One region of the Streptomyces sp. NBC_00887 genome, then DNA from elsewhere that is predicted to be linked to it. Evidence: riboswitches for the same ligand, from Rfam matches in the RefSeq annotation. Region 1 holds a riboswitch; each other region holds the start of a gene.

Region 1 (5,162 bases):
TCGACCGAACTCGCCGTACGACAGGCGGATTCGGCGGCAGCGCACTACCAGCCGCGCCTGCTGTCCGTACCGGAGCTCTACATGCTCACGCTGTGGCTGCACGCGGACACCGAAGCCGATGCCGGGGGAGGCACCCTCGCCCCGACGGATGTGCTGGTGCCCCTCGCGCCCGCTCCTCCCGGCATCACGGCCCATCGACCGCATCGCGTCTCCGATCTGCTTCCGGTCATGACCATGCGTGTCTCCCCGGCTCCGCTGCCCGGTCTGCCCGGCCTCCTCGGGTCGCCTGCCTGATCCTCGAACGCCATGCGCCCCCGCCGTGCACCACGGCGGGGGCGCATCCGTACCCGTCCGGACTAGCCCCTTCAGGCCACCCCGAACCACCCGAAGGGACAGTGCAGTTGCATTGAACCGTCCGGCCGGGTGATGCGTCATGAGAGGAGAAGAGCAGCTGCTGCGAAATCCCTGCGGAACGACGCCCGTAGGGCAACACTGGGACCGGACCGACTGATACGGGGGCGGCCATGAACACATCGTCAAGCCGCAGGACACTCGACTCAACGCAGCGAAAGAACCCATCCATGTGCCAGCACCAGCCACCCTGCCCGACCGCGGACTCCAACGACCGGGAAGCCGCGCGCCTGACGGCTCATCACCCGGAACAGGGCTGGAGCCTGCTGTGCAACGGCGTCCTGCTCTTCGAGGACACCGGTGAGCTGCTCCCGGACGGGCAGATCATCGCCCCGCACCGGACGCTGAAGACCGGCCAGGTGATGAAGGCCGCCTGACCGCGGCCGGAGAAAGACGGGGGCCGGCCCGGAGAAGTCTCCGCACCGGCCCCGACGGGTGTCCGCGTTCCTACTGGTCGTACTCGTCCAGCGGCGGGCAGGAGCAGACCAGGTTGCGGTCGCCGAAGGCGCCGTCGATCCGGCGCACCGGCGGCCAGTACTTGTCCGAAGGCGTGACGCCGGCCGGGAAGACAGCCTCTTCACGGCTGTAGGCGTGCGTCCACTCGCCACCGAGCGCGGCCGCCGTGTGCGGGGCGTTGCTCAGCGGGTTGTCCTCCGCGCTCCACGCGCCGGATGCGACCTTCTCGATCTCACCGCGAATGGCGATCATCGTGTCGCAGAACCGGTCGAGCTCCGCGAGGTCCTCGCTCTCGGTGGGCTCGATCATCAGCGTCCCGGCCACCGGGAACGACATCGTCGGCGAGTGGAAGCCGTAGTCGATCAGCCGCTTCGCGACGTCGTCGATGCTGACGCCGGTCGACTTGGAGATCGGGCGCAGGTCCACGATGCACTCGTGTGCGACCAGACCGGCCGGGCCGTTGTACAGGATCGGGAAGTGCGGTTCCAGACGCTTGGCGATGTAGTTGGCCGCGAGTACGGCGACCTGCGTCGCACGCTTCAGTCCCTCGCCGCCCATCAGCCGTACGTACGCCCAGGAGATGGGCAGAATTCCGGCCGAGCCCCACGGTGCCGCCGAGATCGGGCCGACGCCGGTCTCGGGGCCGGCGGCGGGCTGCAGCGGGTGGTTGGGAAGGTACGGCGCCAGGTGCGCGCGGACACCGACCGGGCCGACGCCCGGGCCACCGCCGCCGTGCGGGATGCAGAAGGTCTTGTGCAGGTTCAGGTGCGAGACGTCGCCGCCGAACTTGCCCGGCTTGGCGAGGCCCACCAGCGCGTTGAGGTTGGCGCCGTCGACGTACACCTGGCCGCCCGCGTCGTGCACCTCGCCGCAGATCGCGGCGACGTGCTCCTCGAAGACACCGTGCGTGGACGGGTAGGTGATCATGAGGACCGCGAGTTCGTCACGGTGCTTCTCGATCTTGGCGCGGAGGTCGTCGATGTCGACCTCGCCGTCGTCGGCGGTCTTCACGACGACGACCTTCATGCCCGCCATCACGGCGCTCGCGGCGTTGGTGCCGTGCGCGGAGGACGGGATGAGGCAGACGGTACGCCCCTCGTCGCCGTTCGCCCGGTGGAAGGCACGCACGGCCAGAAGACCGGCGAACTCACCCTGGGAGCCGGCGTTGGGCTGGAGGGAGACGGCGTCGTAGCCGGTGACCTCGGCCAGGCGCTCCTCCAGCTCACGGATGAGGGTGAGGAAGCCCTGTGCCTGCTCGGCCGGCGCGAACGGGTGCAGCGCACCGAATTCGGGCCAGGTGATCGACTCCATCTCGGCGGTGGCGTTGAGCTTCATGGTGCAGGAGCCGAGCGGGATCATGCCGCGGTCCAGCGCGTAGTCGCGGTCGGCGAGCTTGCGCAGGTAGCGCAGCATCGCGGTCTCGGAACGGTGCTGGTGGAAGACCGGGTGGGCGAGGACGGTGTCGGTGCGCAGCAGGTTCCCGGGCAGCGCGTCCTCGGCGTCGGCATCGAGGGCCTCGATGTCGCCGCCGGCTCCGAAGGCGGCCCAGACGGCCGCGATCTGCGCACGGGTGGTGGTCTCGTCGCAGGCGATGGAGACGTGGTCGGCGTCGACGAGCCGCAGGTTCACCCCGCGCTCGCGGGCACCGGCGACCACACCGGTAGCTGCACCGGGAACTCTCACGGTGAGGGTGTCGAAGTAGGCGCCGTGCACCACGTCGATACCGGCGGCCCGCAGACCGTCGGCCAGGATCGTGGCGTACCTGTGGGTGCGCCGCGCGATCGTGCGCAGACCGTCGGGGCCGTGGTAGACGGCGTACATCCCCGCCATCACGGCGAGCAGCACCTGCGCGGTGCAGATGTTGCTGGTGGCCTTCTCCCGGCGGATGTGCTGCTCGCGGGTCTGGAGGGCGAGACGGTAGGCCCTGTTGCCGTCGGCGTCGACGGAGACGCCCACGAGACGGCCGGGCAGGCTGCGCGCGAACTTCTCGCGGACGGCCATGAAGCCGGCGTGCGGTCCGCCGAAGCCCATCGGGACACCGAAGCGCTGCGTGGTCCCGACGGCCACGTCCGCGCCCAGCTCGCCGGGCGAGGTGAGCAGGGTCAGGGCCAGCAGATCGGCCGCGACGGTGACGATCGCGCCGAGCTCGTGTGCGCGGTCGATGACGGGCTTGATGTCACGGACCGCTCCGGAGGCGCCCGGATACTGCAGCAGGACGCCGAAGACGCCGCGCTCGGCGACATCGGCCGGAATTCCGTCGGTGAGGTCGGCGACGACCACCTCGACGCCGGTCGGTTCGGCGCGGGTCCGGATCACGGCGACGGTCTGCGGCAGGGTGTCGGCGTCGACCAGGAAGACGCCGTTCCTGACCTTGCCGACGCGCCGTGCGAGCGCCATCGCCTCGGCAGCCGCCGTGCCCTCGTCGAGGAGGGAGGCACCGGAGGTGGGCAGACCGGTCAGGTCGGCCACCATCGTCTGGAAGTTCAGCAGGGCCTCGAGCCGCCCCTGGGAGATCTCCGGCTGGTAGGGCGTGTACGCCGTGTACCAGGCAGGGTTCTCCATGACGTTGCGCAGGATCACCGGCGGGGTGAACGTGCCGTAGTAGCCGAGCCCGATCATCGGCGCGAGCACCTGATTGCGGTCGGCGAGGCGTCGCAGTTCGGCCAGGACCTCGGCCTCGGTACGGGCAGCCGGAAGATCCAGCGCCTCGGCGCTCTTGATCACGTCCGGCACGGCAGCGGCGGTGAGCTCGTCGAGGGAGCCGTATCCGACCTGGGCGAGCATCTTGGCCTGGGCCTCGGCATCGGGCCCGATGTGGCGCTGCTCGAAGGGAATGCCCTGCTCCAGCTGGGAGAGCGGAGTGCGACGGGGGGTCATGATGGAGGCCTCCTGGTCTCACGACCTGCGAGGGGCACCACGGCGTGGCTGCCCGAACGGCCTCCCCATCTGTCATCTCGACCTGAGAGCTTCACCGGCACGCCCTGAGGCATACCGGCTTTCACCGTCGGTGAGGACGGGGCCCGCCACGGCACGTGCCGTACGGATCCCGTCCTGCTTTCCAGAGTGACCTCGTCCGTGCGGTACGGGGGCCTGAGAGATTCCGGGGAGGAGTTGCTCCTTCGGCGCCTCCGGAATGCTCCGGAGGACTCTCCCGCACAGGGTCAGCAGCCGTGTTCCAGACTACCAGCGGGGCGGCGCCGGCCGTCTCGAGTGGCCGAAGCCCCGGATCTGGCCTTTCGTAGTGCCTGTGGAGCTATTGCGACCACCCTGACCGCAGTGCGACCAGTGGGAGGCACCGTGCAGACCGACATCGATCCGCGCAGCCTGATCGGCCGCAAGGCCTACGACCGCCAAGGCTCCAAGATCGGAACGGTGGACGAGGTCTATCTCGACGACGCCACCGGTGTACCCGAGTGGGCGGCCGTGCGCACCGGACTGTTCACCCGGGACGCCTTCGTACCGCTGGAACCGAGCGAATTCGTCGACGGCACCCTGGTGATCCCCTTCGACCGCGCCCTGATCAAGGACGCCCCCGATTTCGGAGTCGGCCGTCATCTCTCCCCTGAGCAGGAACTGCAGCTCTACCGCCATTACGGGCTGGACTCCGCCGCGCCGGGCGGTACGGGGCCCGACAGGGACTTCGGCAGGCTGGCCGGCCACGAGGAGTAGTCCACGGGGTCCCGCACCAGGGGTAGCGGGTCGGCCGGCCGGAGCTGCGGATCGTCGACACGGAACGTGCGTACCCGGCCCGGCCGCTCCTCCGGCTCCTCGAACCGGACCGTGACACGGCCGACACCGCTGCCCTGCACCCATCCGTGGCCGTGGTCCTCGTGGCGTACGTCGTGGCCTGCGGGCCACCGTCGGCCCGCGAGGCGGTCCGCCCTCTCCTCGGCCGTTTCCTCCGCCGTGACCGGCTCGTCGGGGGCACCGTCGGCCCCGTCCTCCGACTCGTCCGCCACCGCCTGCCGGGCGTCGGCGGCCTGCGCGAAGAGGTCCTCCTGGGTGAAGTCCGCGAGCCCTGTGACACCCACTCCGAGGAGCCGTACGCCACCGGTGGTGTCAACGGCCTCCAGCAACCGCGCCGCGGCTTCTCTGACGACCGTGGGGTCGTCGGTGGGGCCGCGCAGGGTCTCGGAACGCGTGAGCGTGGAGAAGTCGTAGCGGCGCACCTTGAGCACGACGGTCCGCCCCGACCTCCCCGCGCCTCGCAGGCGCTCCACACACCGTCCGGCCAGCCTCTCCACCTCCGTCCTGACCCGGACCCGGTCGTGCAGGTCCACGTCGAAGGTGTCCTC
Region 2 (5,162 bases), 7.6 Mb from region 1:
AGGTCCGGATCACGGACCTCAGAGAAGGGGTTTTCTACGCGGAGCTGGTCTTCGCCAGCGGAGTCGAGGTGAGCGCGCGGCCGTCCGACGCCATAGCGCTCGCCCTGCGCACCGGAACGCCGATCTACGGCAGTGACGGTGTGCTGGACGACGCCGGGATCGCCATCCCGGACGAGCAGGAGGACGAGGTCGAGAAGTTCCGTGAGTTCCTCGACCAGATCTCACCGGAGGACTTCGGTACGAACAGTCAGTGACCGTCCCGCGGGGGTGCCGTCAGCGCATCCGACAAGCCGTTCCCGGAAATGAGACACGGGAAACCACCCTCAGGGTGATTATCACTCGGCGTGCCGAGTGTGGCGATCGTTGACGCACCCCTGGTGACTGCCTACCTTCGAGATGGCAGGTCAAGGACGGAGGTCGGCGTGAGAAGCAGCGGCGACGGTACGGCTGCGGGTGGGCCGTACCGGCAGCACAGCAGTGCGGCCGACCACACCATCAGACAGCCGGTTCAGCCGGAGGCGGTGGCAGCGGACGGTGCGGTAGTGGCAGGTGACATCGGCTACCGGGGGCCGACGGCGTGCGCGGCGGCCGGGATCACCTACCGGCAGCTCGACTACTGGGCCCGTACGGGTCTGGTGGAGCCGAGTGTGCGTCCGGCGTACGGATCGGGGACACAGCGTCTCTACAGTTTCCGGGACGTGGTCCTCCTCAAGATCGTGAAGCGGTTCCTCGACACGGGTGTCGCGCTGCAGAACATCCGCACCACGGTCCAGCACCTGAGGGCCCGCGGATTCACGGATCTGGAACGGATGACCCTGATGAGCGACGGGGCGACGGTCTACGAGTGCTCCTCGCCCGACGAGGTCGTGGATCTGCTCCAGGGGGGGCAGGGAGTCTTCGGTATCGCCGTGGGCGTCGTCTGGCGCGATGTGGACGCGACCCTGTCGCAGCTCCACGGCGAGCGGGTCGACACGGGGGAGACGCTGATCGGCAACAACCCCGCGGACGAGCTGGCCCGGCGGCGCAACCGTGCGGGCTGAGCCACCGGGCCTGCTCCGCGCCGCACGGGCGCGGAGCAGGCCCGTTGTCAGTGGCATAGGGCAGCATCGGTTGATGTGAGATCCGCTCCCACCATCCTGCATCTGGACATGGATGCCTTCTACGCCTCTGCCGAGCAGGCGGCGAAACCGAGCCTGCGCGGCAAACCGGTGGTGGTGGGCGGACTGGGAATGCGTGGGGTGGTGGCCACCGCGTCGTACGAGGCCCGGCGCTTCGGAGTGCATTCGGCGATGCCCATGGCACAGGCGAGACGGCTTGCACCCAACGCCGCCTATCTGGTGCCGCGGTTCGCGCTCTACCGGACGGTGAGCGACCAGGTGATGGAGCTCCTCGGGCGGCTTTCGCCGCTCGTCGAGCCGCTCAGCCTGGACGAGGCCTTCGTCGACCTGGAGGCCGGCGGGGTCGCCGATGACGCGGCATCGGCCCGTGCGATCGGTGAGCAGCTGCGCACGGTCATCAGAGGCGTCACCGGACTCAGCGGTTCGGTCGGTCTGGCCGGTTCCAAGATGCTGGCCAAGATCGCCTCGGAGGAGGCGAAACCGGACGGTCTCCTGCTCATCGAGCCGGGTACGGAGCGCGAACTGCTCGCTCCCATGTCCGTGCGGATCCTGCCGGGCGTCGGGCCCGCCACCGGGGACCATCTGCGGCGCGCGGGGATGACGGTGGTCCAGGACCTGGCCGAGGCCGGGGAGGCAGAGCTCGTCCGCCTGCTGGGCAAGGCGCACGGCGTCGCGCTGTACCGCATGGCCCTCGGGCACGACGACCGGCCCGTCGTCGCGGAACGGGACGCGAAGTCCGTATCGGTCGAGGACACCTTCGACGTGGACCTGCACGACCGGGTCCGGGTCAGGACGGAGGTGGAGAGGCTGGCCGGACGGTGTGTGGAGCGCCTGCGAGGCGCGGGGAGGTCGGGGCGGACCGTCGTGCTCAAGGTGCGCCGCTACGACTTCTCCACGCTCACGCGTTCCGAGACCCTGCGCGGCCCCACCGACGACCCCACGGTCGTCAGAGAAGCCGCGGCGCGGTTGCTGGAGGCCGTTGACACCACCGGTGGCGTACGGCTCCTCGGAGTGGGTGTCACAGGGCTCGCGGACTTCACCCAGGAGGACCTCTTCGCGCAGGCCGCCGACGCCCGGCAGGCGGTGGCGGACGAGTCGGAGGACGGGGCCGACGGTGCCCCCGACGAGCCGGTCACGGCGGAGGAAACGGCCGAGGAGAGGGCGGACCGCCTCGCGGGCCGACGGTGGCCCGCAGGCCACGACGTACGCCACGAGGACCACGGCCACGGATGGGTGCAGGGCAGCGGTGTCGGCCGTGTCACGGTCCGGTTCGAGGAGCCGGAGGAGCGGCCGGGCCGGGTACGCACGTTCCGTGTCGACGATCCGCAGCTCCGGCCGGCCGACCCGCTACCCCTGGTGCGGGACCCCGTGGACTACTCCTCGTGGCCGGCCAGCCTGCCGAAGTCCCTGTCGGGCCCCGTACCGCCCGGCGCGGCGGAGTCCAGCCCGTAATGGCGGTAGAGCTGCAGTTCCTGCTCAGGGGAGAGATGACGGCCGACTCCGAAATCGGGGGCGTCCTTGATCAGGGCGCGGTCGAAGGGGATCACCAGGGTGCCGTCGACGAATTCGCTCGGTTCCAGCGGTACGAAGGCGTCCCGGGTGAACAGTCCGGTGCGCACGGCCGCCCACTCGGGTACACCGGTGGCGTCGTCGAGATAGACCTCGTCCACCGTTCCGATCTTGGAGCCTTGGCGGTCGTAGGCCTTGCGGCCGATCAGGCTGCGCGGATCGATGTCGGTCTGCACGGTGCCTCCCACTGGTCGCACTGCGGTCAGGGTGGTCGCAATAGCTCCACAGGCACTACGAAAGGCCAGATCCGGGGCTTCGGCCACTCGAGACGGCCGGCGCCGCCCCGCTGGTAGTCTGGAACACGGCTGCTGACCCTGTGCGGGAGAGTCCTCCGGAGCATTCCGGAGGCGCCGAAGGAGCAACTCCTCCCCGGAATCTCTCAGGCCCCCGTACCGCACGGACGAGGTCACTCTGGAAAGCAGGACGGGATCCGTACGGCACGTGCCGTGGCGGGCCCCGTCCTCACCGACGGTGAAAGCCGGTATGCCTCAGGGCGTGCCGGTGAAGCTCTCAGGTCGAGATGACAGATGGGGAGGCCGTTCGGGCAGCCACGCCGTGGTGCCCCTCGCAGGTCGTGAGACCAGGAGGCCTCCATCATGACCCCCCGTCGCACTCCGCTCTCCCAGCTGGAGCAGGGCATTCCCTTCGAGCAGCGCCACATCGGGCCCGATGCCGAGGCCCAGGCCAAGATGCTCGCCCAGGTCGGATACGGCTCCCTCGACGAGCTCACCGCCGCTGCCGTGCCGGACGTGATCAAGAGCGCCGAGGCGCTGGATCTTCCGGCTGCCCGTACCGAGGCCGAGGTCCTGGCCGAACTGCGACGCCTCGCCGACCGCAATCAGGTGCTCGCGCCGATGATCGGGCTCGGCTACTACGGCACGTTCACCCCGCCGGTGATCCTGCGCAACGTCATGGAGAACCCTGCCTGGTACACGGCGTACACGCCCTACCAGCCGGAGATCTCCCAGGGGCGGCTCGAGGCCCTGCTGAACTTCCAGACGATGGTGGCCGACCTGACCGGTCTGCCCACCTCCGGTGCCTCCCTCCTCGACGAGGGCACGGCGGCTGCCGAGGCGATGGCGCTCGCACGGCGCGTCGGCAAGGTCAGGAACGGCGTCTTCCTGGTCGACGCCGACACCCTGCCGCAGACCGTCGCCGTGATCCGGACCCGCGCCGAACCGACCGGCGTCGAGGTGGTCGTCGCCGACCTCACCGACGGAATTCCGGCCGATGTCGCCGAGCGCGGCGTCTTCGGCGTCCTGCTGCAGTATCCGGGCGCCTCCGGAGCGGTCCGTGACATCAAGCCCGTCATCGACCGCGCACACGAGCTCGGCGCGATCGTCACCGTCGCGGCCGATCTGCTGGCCCTGACCCTGCTCACCTCGCCCGGCGAGCTGGGCGCGGACGTGGCCGTCGGGACCACGCAGCGCTTCGGTGTCCCGATGGGCTTCGGCGGACCGCACGCCGGCTTCATGGCCGTCCGCGAGAAGTTCGCGCGCAGCCTGCCCGGCCGTCTCGTGGGCGTCTCCGTCGACGCCGACGGCAACAGGGCCTACCGTCTCGCCCTCCAGACCCGCGAGCAGCACATCCGCCGGGAGAAGGCCACCAGCAACATCTGCACCGCGCAGGTGCTGCTCGCCGTGATGGCGGGGATGTACGCCGTCTACCACGGCCCCGACGGTCTGCGCACGATCGCGCGGCGCACCCACAGGTACGCCACGATCCTGGCCGACGGTCTGCGGGCCGCCGGTATCGACGTGGTGCACGGCGCCTACTTCGACACCCTCACCGTGAGAGTTCCCGGTGCAGCTACCGGTGTGGTCGCCGGTGCCCGCGAGCGCGGGGTGAACCTGCGGCTCGTCGACGCCGACCACGTCTCCATCGCCTGCGACGAGACCACCACCCGTGCGCAGATCGCGGCCGTCTGGGCCGCCTTCGGAGCCGGCGGCGACATCGAGGCCCTCGATGCCGACGCCGAGGACGCGCTGCCCGGGAACCTGCTGCGCACCGACACCGTCCTCGCCCACCCGGTCTTCCACCAGCACCGTTCCGAGACCGCGATGCTGCGCTACCTGCGCAAGCTCGCCGACCGCGACTACGCGCTGGACCGCGGCATGATCCCGCTCGGCTCCTGCACCATGAAGCTCAACGCCACCGCCGAGATGGAGTCGATCACCTGGCCCGAATTCGGTGCGCTGCACCCGTTCGCGCCGGCCGAGCAGGCACAGGGCTTCCTCACCCTCATCCGTGAGCTGGAGGAGCGCCTGGCCGAGGTCACCGGCTACGACGCCGTCTCCCTCCAGCCCAACGCCGGCTCCCAGGGTGAGTTCGCCGGTCTTCTGGCCGTGCGTGCCTTCCACCGGGCGAACGGCGACGAGGGGCGTACCGTCTGCCTCATCCCGTCCTCCGCGCACGGCACCAACGCCGCGAGCGCCGTGATGGCGGGCATGAAGGTCGTCGTCGTGAAGACCGCCG
Region 3 (5,162 bases), 4.4 Mb from region 1:
CAGCGGTCGGGGAAGAGGGACCGGGCGATCTCGCGGCCTGTGACCAGCTCGTGGGACCTGTTCCAGCCGCTGGCCGAGAGCTCCTGGGCGGAGGTCACGCAGGGGGCGTAGCCCAGGCCGTCGATCTCCATGTTGCCGTACTGGGCGTCGGGCGAGCCCGCCGTGCCGTGCCAGAGCAGCATCCAGATCCGGCCGTCGGTGAGGGCCTGCAGCAGCGCCTCGTAGGCGTCGGGGCGCCCGGGGGCCACTTGCCGCAGCATGTGCTCGACCTGCCCGGCCTCCGCGGTGCCTGACGCACTCACCCTGGGTCCCGCCCCTCTTCGTTCCGCTGCCCCGTTGTGCCGCGGTGCTGTTGTCCCGCACCCGGGCACAACAGGTGCGGCCTCGCCATCAAACCAGCTTATGTGCCGCCCCTGACACCGGCTTGGCGCCACGGGCGAAGCTGACTCAGTACCCCTCGCGCCGGTAGAACGGCCGTACCTTCTCCAGCATCCAGTCACCCACGGGGTCCTGGGCCACGTCGAGCAGGACCAGATTGACCGGCCACGGCAGCTGGACCCGGCCCAGCGCACGGCCCAGCGCATCCATCGGGGCGCTCTGTCCGGCGCCGTCCCAGGTAGCGAACTCGACGCCGACGAAGAGGACGGGGTCGTCGCCCTCGATGCTGGCCAGCGCCCTGCGCGCGGTGCTCACGACTCCGATGTCCTGGAATTCGCCGGACACCGCGGCGAGGAAGTCGACGGGGTCCTCCTTCCAGTCCGGCTCGTAGAGCCGCACCCGCCCGCCGGAGGGCCCGTCCAGCGCGGTGCGCCCGGCCCTGCAGAGCTCGGCGACGGCCGGCGGGGGCAGCGGCACTCCGACGGCCCCGCCCGGATTGACTGCGATGCCGAGCTGCGGGGGCAGTCCGCGGGCGAATTCACGGGCGGGCGCGACGGTGAACGAGATATGGGCGCCGACGCAGTGCAGGAACTGGGCCTCGGAGCTGAACACCGGTACGAACGCGGCGCCGCCGATGTCGACCGTCGGCAGGTCGAGGTCGGGGCTGTCGGGCCCGCCGCCGTTCGGCAGGGGCACCCAGACGCGGCTTCGGCCGAGCACCTCGACCAGGCGGCCGCCGGCCCCGGGCACGCCGAGGGAGGCGCTGAGCACTTCCTCGAGCTCGTTGGCCGGCCATCCGTGCTGCGGATCGACGGGGGCCTGGGCCGGAATGTCCACGGTGTCTGTGTCCCTTTCTCGCCATGCTGTGCGGCAGAAACCATAGTCCGAGCCGTGCCCGGACGGCAGTGACACGGGGAACAGCGCAGGCCGGGGCAACCGGACCGTCCAGATTCCGGACGGCCGGACGGAGCTCACCGGTCTATGCGTTTGCGAACGAAATCCGTTCGATCGCCGTGGCGGCCTCCCGGTCGAGCAGCACCGCGGACGCGCAACCGGGCGGCAGCAGTCCGCTCTCCGTATCGCGCAGCAGCCGCCCGACCGCACCGCGGTGCCGGGCGAAGGCGTATCCGGAGACGCCCCGTCCGCGCTCCCGCTGGCCGGCCCTGGCCACATGAGGGGTGACGTCGAGCAGGACGAGATGCAGCGTGCGGTCCCGGCGCCCGGCCTCGCGGGCCAGCCAGCGTCGCACCCAGGCCTGGGTTCCGCAGTCGTGCACGACGACGGATCCGCCCGAGCGCAGCGCCCGCCACAGCCCGAGGTAGTGCGCGGCACGGACCAGGGGGCGGTAGAGGGCGTACGGGAGTAAAGCGGGCAGGGAGGCCGCCCAGCGGTCCCTGGTGTCCTGGGAGTCGATGGCGTGCTCCCGCACCGCGCGCCGGATCAGCGTCGACTTCCCGCTGCCGGGCAGTCCGGAGACCACCACGACATCACCCGCCACGAAGTCCAGGCTGCGCGGGCCGAGCCCGTTCCTGCCCCGCAGATCACGTACCACCGGAGCGTGCGTGCCCCGGAGCCCCCGAGCGCGGGCACCCTGCTGCGCGGGCACCGCACCGCGCGCTGCCCCTGCGGTCGTCGCGAACGGCTGCAACGTCATCGCTCTCCCCCTGCCGAGTCACCCACACCTGACCTGCCCAAGAAGTGTAAAGAAAAGGTAATACGGGACAACCGGTTCCGGCGGCACGTGTCGGCGCCCGAGCGGCCCGGTGTGCCTGCGCGGATCCGGTCGCCCCACTCTGGCGCAATGCGTGCGATGATGACCCCGCCAACTGCATACCGGCCGTTTGAATCCGCGCGGGAGAGTCCCGGTCACTGTGTGCGCCGGGCGCCGAAGGAGCAAGTTCCTCCCTTGAATCTCTCAGGCCCCGTACCGCGTGGATGAGGCAGATCTGAAAAGCGGGCCGTTCACGCGGCTCCACCCAAGGTGCAAGCCGACCCCCGTAGGGGCTGACCCTTTCAGGGGCTCTCGGCGAACCTCTCAGGTTCCGATGACAGATGGGGAGGGAACATCCTCTGTCGTCATGCCCTGGAGCCATGCCCATGAGCACTGCCCCCGCCTCCCGTCTCACCGCCCTCGATGCGCTGCATCGCTCCCTGGGCGCGACCATGACCGACTTCGCGGGCTGGGACATGCCCCTGCGGTACGCCAGTGAGCGCGACGAGCACAACGCCGTACGCACCCGGGCCGGACTCTTCGACCTGTCGCACATGGGCGAGATCACCGTCACCGGACCGCAGGCCGCGGCCTTCCTGAACTTCGCGCTGGTGGGCAACATCGCCACCGTCGGCGTGGGCCGGGCCCGCTACACGATGATCGTCGCCGAGGACGGCGGGATCCTGGACGACCTGATCGTCTACCGCCTCGGCGAGGCCGCGGCCCCCGAGTATCTGGTCGTCGCCAACGCGGGCAACGCGCAGCTCGTCCTCGACACGCTCGCCGCGCGCGCCGGGGACTTCGACGCCGAGGTGCGCGACGACCGCGACGCCTACGCGCTGCTCGCCGTCCAGGGCCCCGAGTCCCCCGCCATCCTGAAGTCGGTCACGGACGCCGACCTGGACGGACTGAAGTACTACGCGGGCCTGCCCGGCACCGTCGCCGGTGTTCCCGCGCTCATCGCCCGTACCGGCTACACCGGCGAGGACGGCTTCGAGCTCTTCGTCGCCCCCGAGCACGCCGAGCAGCTGTGGAAGGCGCTCACCGAGGCGGGCGCCCCGCACGGCCTGATCCCCTGTGGCCTCTCCTGCCGCGACACGCTGCGCCTGGAGGCGGGCATGCCGCTGTACGGGCACGAGCTGACCACCGCACTGACCCCGTTCGACGCGGGCCTGGGCCGGGTCGTGAAGTTCGAGAAGGAGGGCGACTTCGTCGGCCGCGAGGCGCTGCTGGCCGCCGCCGAGCGCGCCGAGACCGCCCCGCCCCGCAAGCTCGTCGGCCTGGTGGCCGAGGGCCGCCGGGTGCCGCGCGCCGGCTTCCAGGTCGTTGCCGACGGCAAGGTCATCGGCGAGGTCACGTCCGGCGCGCCGTCGCCGACGCTGGGCAAGCCGATCGCCATGGCGTACGTGGACGCGGCGCACGCCGTGCCCGGCACCGAGGGCGTCGGCGTAGACATCCGGGGCACCCACGAGGCGTACGAGGTCGTCGCACTGCCCTTCTACAAGCGTCAGAAGTGACAACGGGGCGTCCCGCACGTGACGTAGTCCCGTCTCACACCGTAAGACCACCGTTCATCAGCACTCCCCGGCGTACAGGAGAATTCAGGTCATGAGCAACCCCCAGCAGCTGCGGTACAGCAAGGAGCACGAGTGGCTGTCGGCCCTCGAGGACGGTGTGGCCACGGTCGGTATCACCGAGTTCGCGGCCAACGCGCTCGGCGACGTCGTCTACGCCCAGCTCCCGGAGGTCGGTGACACGGTGACCGCGGGCGAGACCTGCGGTGAGCTGGAGTCGACCAAGTCGGTCAGCGACCTGTACTCGCCGGTGACCGGTGAGGTCACCGAGGCCAACCAGGACGTCGTGGACGACCCGGCGCTGGTGAACTCCGCCCCCTTCGAGGGCGGCTGGCTGTTCAAGGTGCGCGTCGCGGAGGAGCCGAAGGACCTGCTCTCCGCCGACGAGTACTCCGAGTTCTCCGGCAACTGAGACCCAAGGGACCCCCTGATGTCGCTTCTCAACTCCTCCCTCCACGAGCTGGACCCGGACGTCGCCGCCGCTGTCGACGCCGAGCTCCACCGCCAGCAGTCCACCCTCGAGATGATCGCTTCGGAGAACTTCGCTCCGGTCGCGGTCATGGAGGCGCAGGGCTCCGTCCTCACCAACAAGTACGCCGAGGGCTACCCCGGCCGCCGCTACTACGGCGGCTGCGAGCACGTCGACGTGGTCGAGCAGATCGCGATCGACCGGATCAAGGCGCTCTTCGGCGCCGAGGCCGCGAACGTCCAGCCGCACTCCGGTGCGCAGGCGAACGCCGCCGCGATGTTCGCGCTGCTGAAGCCGGGCGACACGATCATGGGCCTGAACCTGGCCCACGGCGGTCACCTGACCCACGGCATGAAGATCAACTTCTCCGGCAAGCTCTACAACGTGGTCCCGTACCACGTCGACGAGACCGGCGTCGTGGACATGGCCGAGGTCGAGCGCCTCGCCAAGGAGTCCAAGCCGAAGCTGATCGTGGCCGGCTGGTCCGCGTACCCCCGTCAGCTCGACTTCGCGGCGTTCCGCCGCATCGCGGACGAGGTCGGCGCGTACCTGATGGTCGACATGGCCCACTTCGCGGGCCTGGTGGCCGCGGGTCTGCACCCCAACCCGGTGCCGCACGCCCATGTCGTCACGACCACCACGCACAAGACCCTCGGCGGTCCGCGCGGTGGCGTCATCCTGTCGACGCAGGAGCTCGCCAAGAAGATCAACTCGGCGGTCTTCCCCGGTCAGCAGGGCGGCCCGCTGGAGCACGTGATCGCGGCCAAGGCGGTCTCCTTCAAGGTGGCGGCGACCGAGGAGTTCAAGGAGCGCCAGCAGCGCACCCTGGACGGCGCCCGCATCCTCGCCGAGCGTCTGGTGCAGCCGGACGTCACCGAGGTCGGCGTCTCCGTCCTGACCGGCGGCACGGACGTGCACCTGGTCCTGGTGGACCTGCGCAACTCCGAGCTGGACGGCCAGCAGGCCGAAGACCGCCTCCACGAGGTCGGCATCACGGTCAACCGGAACGCCGTTCCGAACGACCCCCGCC

Evidence for each region. A riboswitch is a leader RNA that binds a small molecule or an ion and turns the genes downstream of it on or off. The one in region 1 is predicted to bind glycine.
Region 2: another riboswitch for glycine. It lies ahead of gcvP (aminomethyl-transferring glycine dehydrogenase); the one in region 1 lies ahead of gcvP (aminomethyl-transferring glycine dehydrogenase).
Region 3: another riboswitch for glycine. It lies ahead of gcvT (glycine cleavage system aminomethyltransferase GcvT); the one in region 1 lies ahead of gcvP (aminomethyl-transferring glycine dehydrogenase).

Annotation. Positions count from the first base shown of each region.
Region 1 covers NZ_CP108788.1:8,783,976-8,789,137, reverse strand. Annotated here, with positions in the region: gene OG844_RS40085 (hypothetical protein) at 1-294, shown strand, start outside; gene OG844_RS40080 (DUF5999 family protein) at 582-788, shown strand; gene gcvP (aminomethyl-transferring glycine dehydrogenase) at 859-3,744, opposite strand; glycine riboswitch at 3,936-4,031, opposite strand; gene OG844_RS40070 (PRC-barrel domain-containing protein) at 4,165-4,536, shown strand; gene OG844_RS40065 (DNA polymerase IV) at 4,458-5,162, opposite strand, start outside.
Region 2 covers NZ_CP108788.1:1,217,244-1,222,405, reverse strand. Annotated here, with positions in the region: gene OG844_RS05555 (bifunctional nuclease family protein) at 1-254, shown strand, start outside; gene OG844_RS05550 (MerR family transcriptional regulator) at 423-1,040, shown strand; gene OG844_RS05545 (DNA polymerase IV) at 1,116-2,570, shown strand; gene OG844_RS05540 (PRC-barrel domain-containing protein) at 2,492-2,863, opposite strand; glycine riboswitch at 2,997-3,092, shown strand; gene gcvP (aminomethyl-transferring glycine dehydrogenase) at 3,284-5,162, shown strand, end outside.
Region 3 covers NZ_CP108788.1:4,428,774-4,433,935, forward strand. Annotated here, with positions in the region: gene OG844_RS20040 (enhanced serine sensitivity protein SseB C-terminal domain-containing protein) at 1-302, opposite strand, end outside; gene OG844_RS20045 (enhanced serine sensitivity protein SseB) at 448-1,215, opposite strand; gene OG844_RS20050 (AAA family ATPase) at 1,358-2,032, opposite strand; glycine riboswitch at 2,221-2,318, shown strand; gene gcvT (glycine cleavage system aminomethyltransferase GcvT) at 2,476-3,606, shown strand; gene gcvH (glycine cleavage system protein GcvH) at 3,698-4,075, shown strand; gene glyA (serine hydroxymethyltransferase) at 4,094-5,162, shown strand, end outside.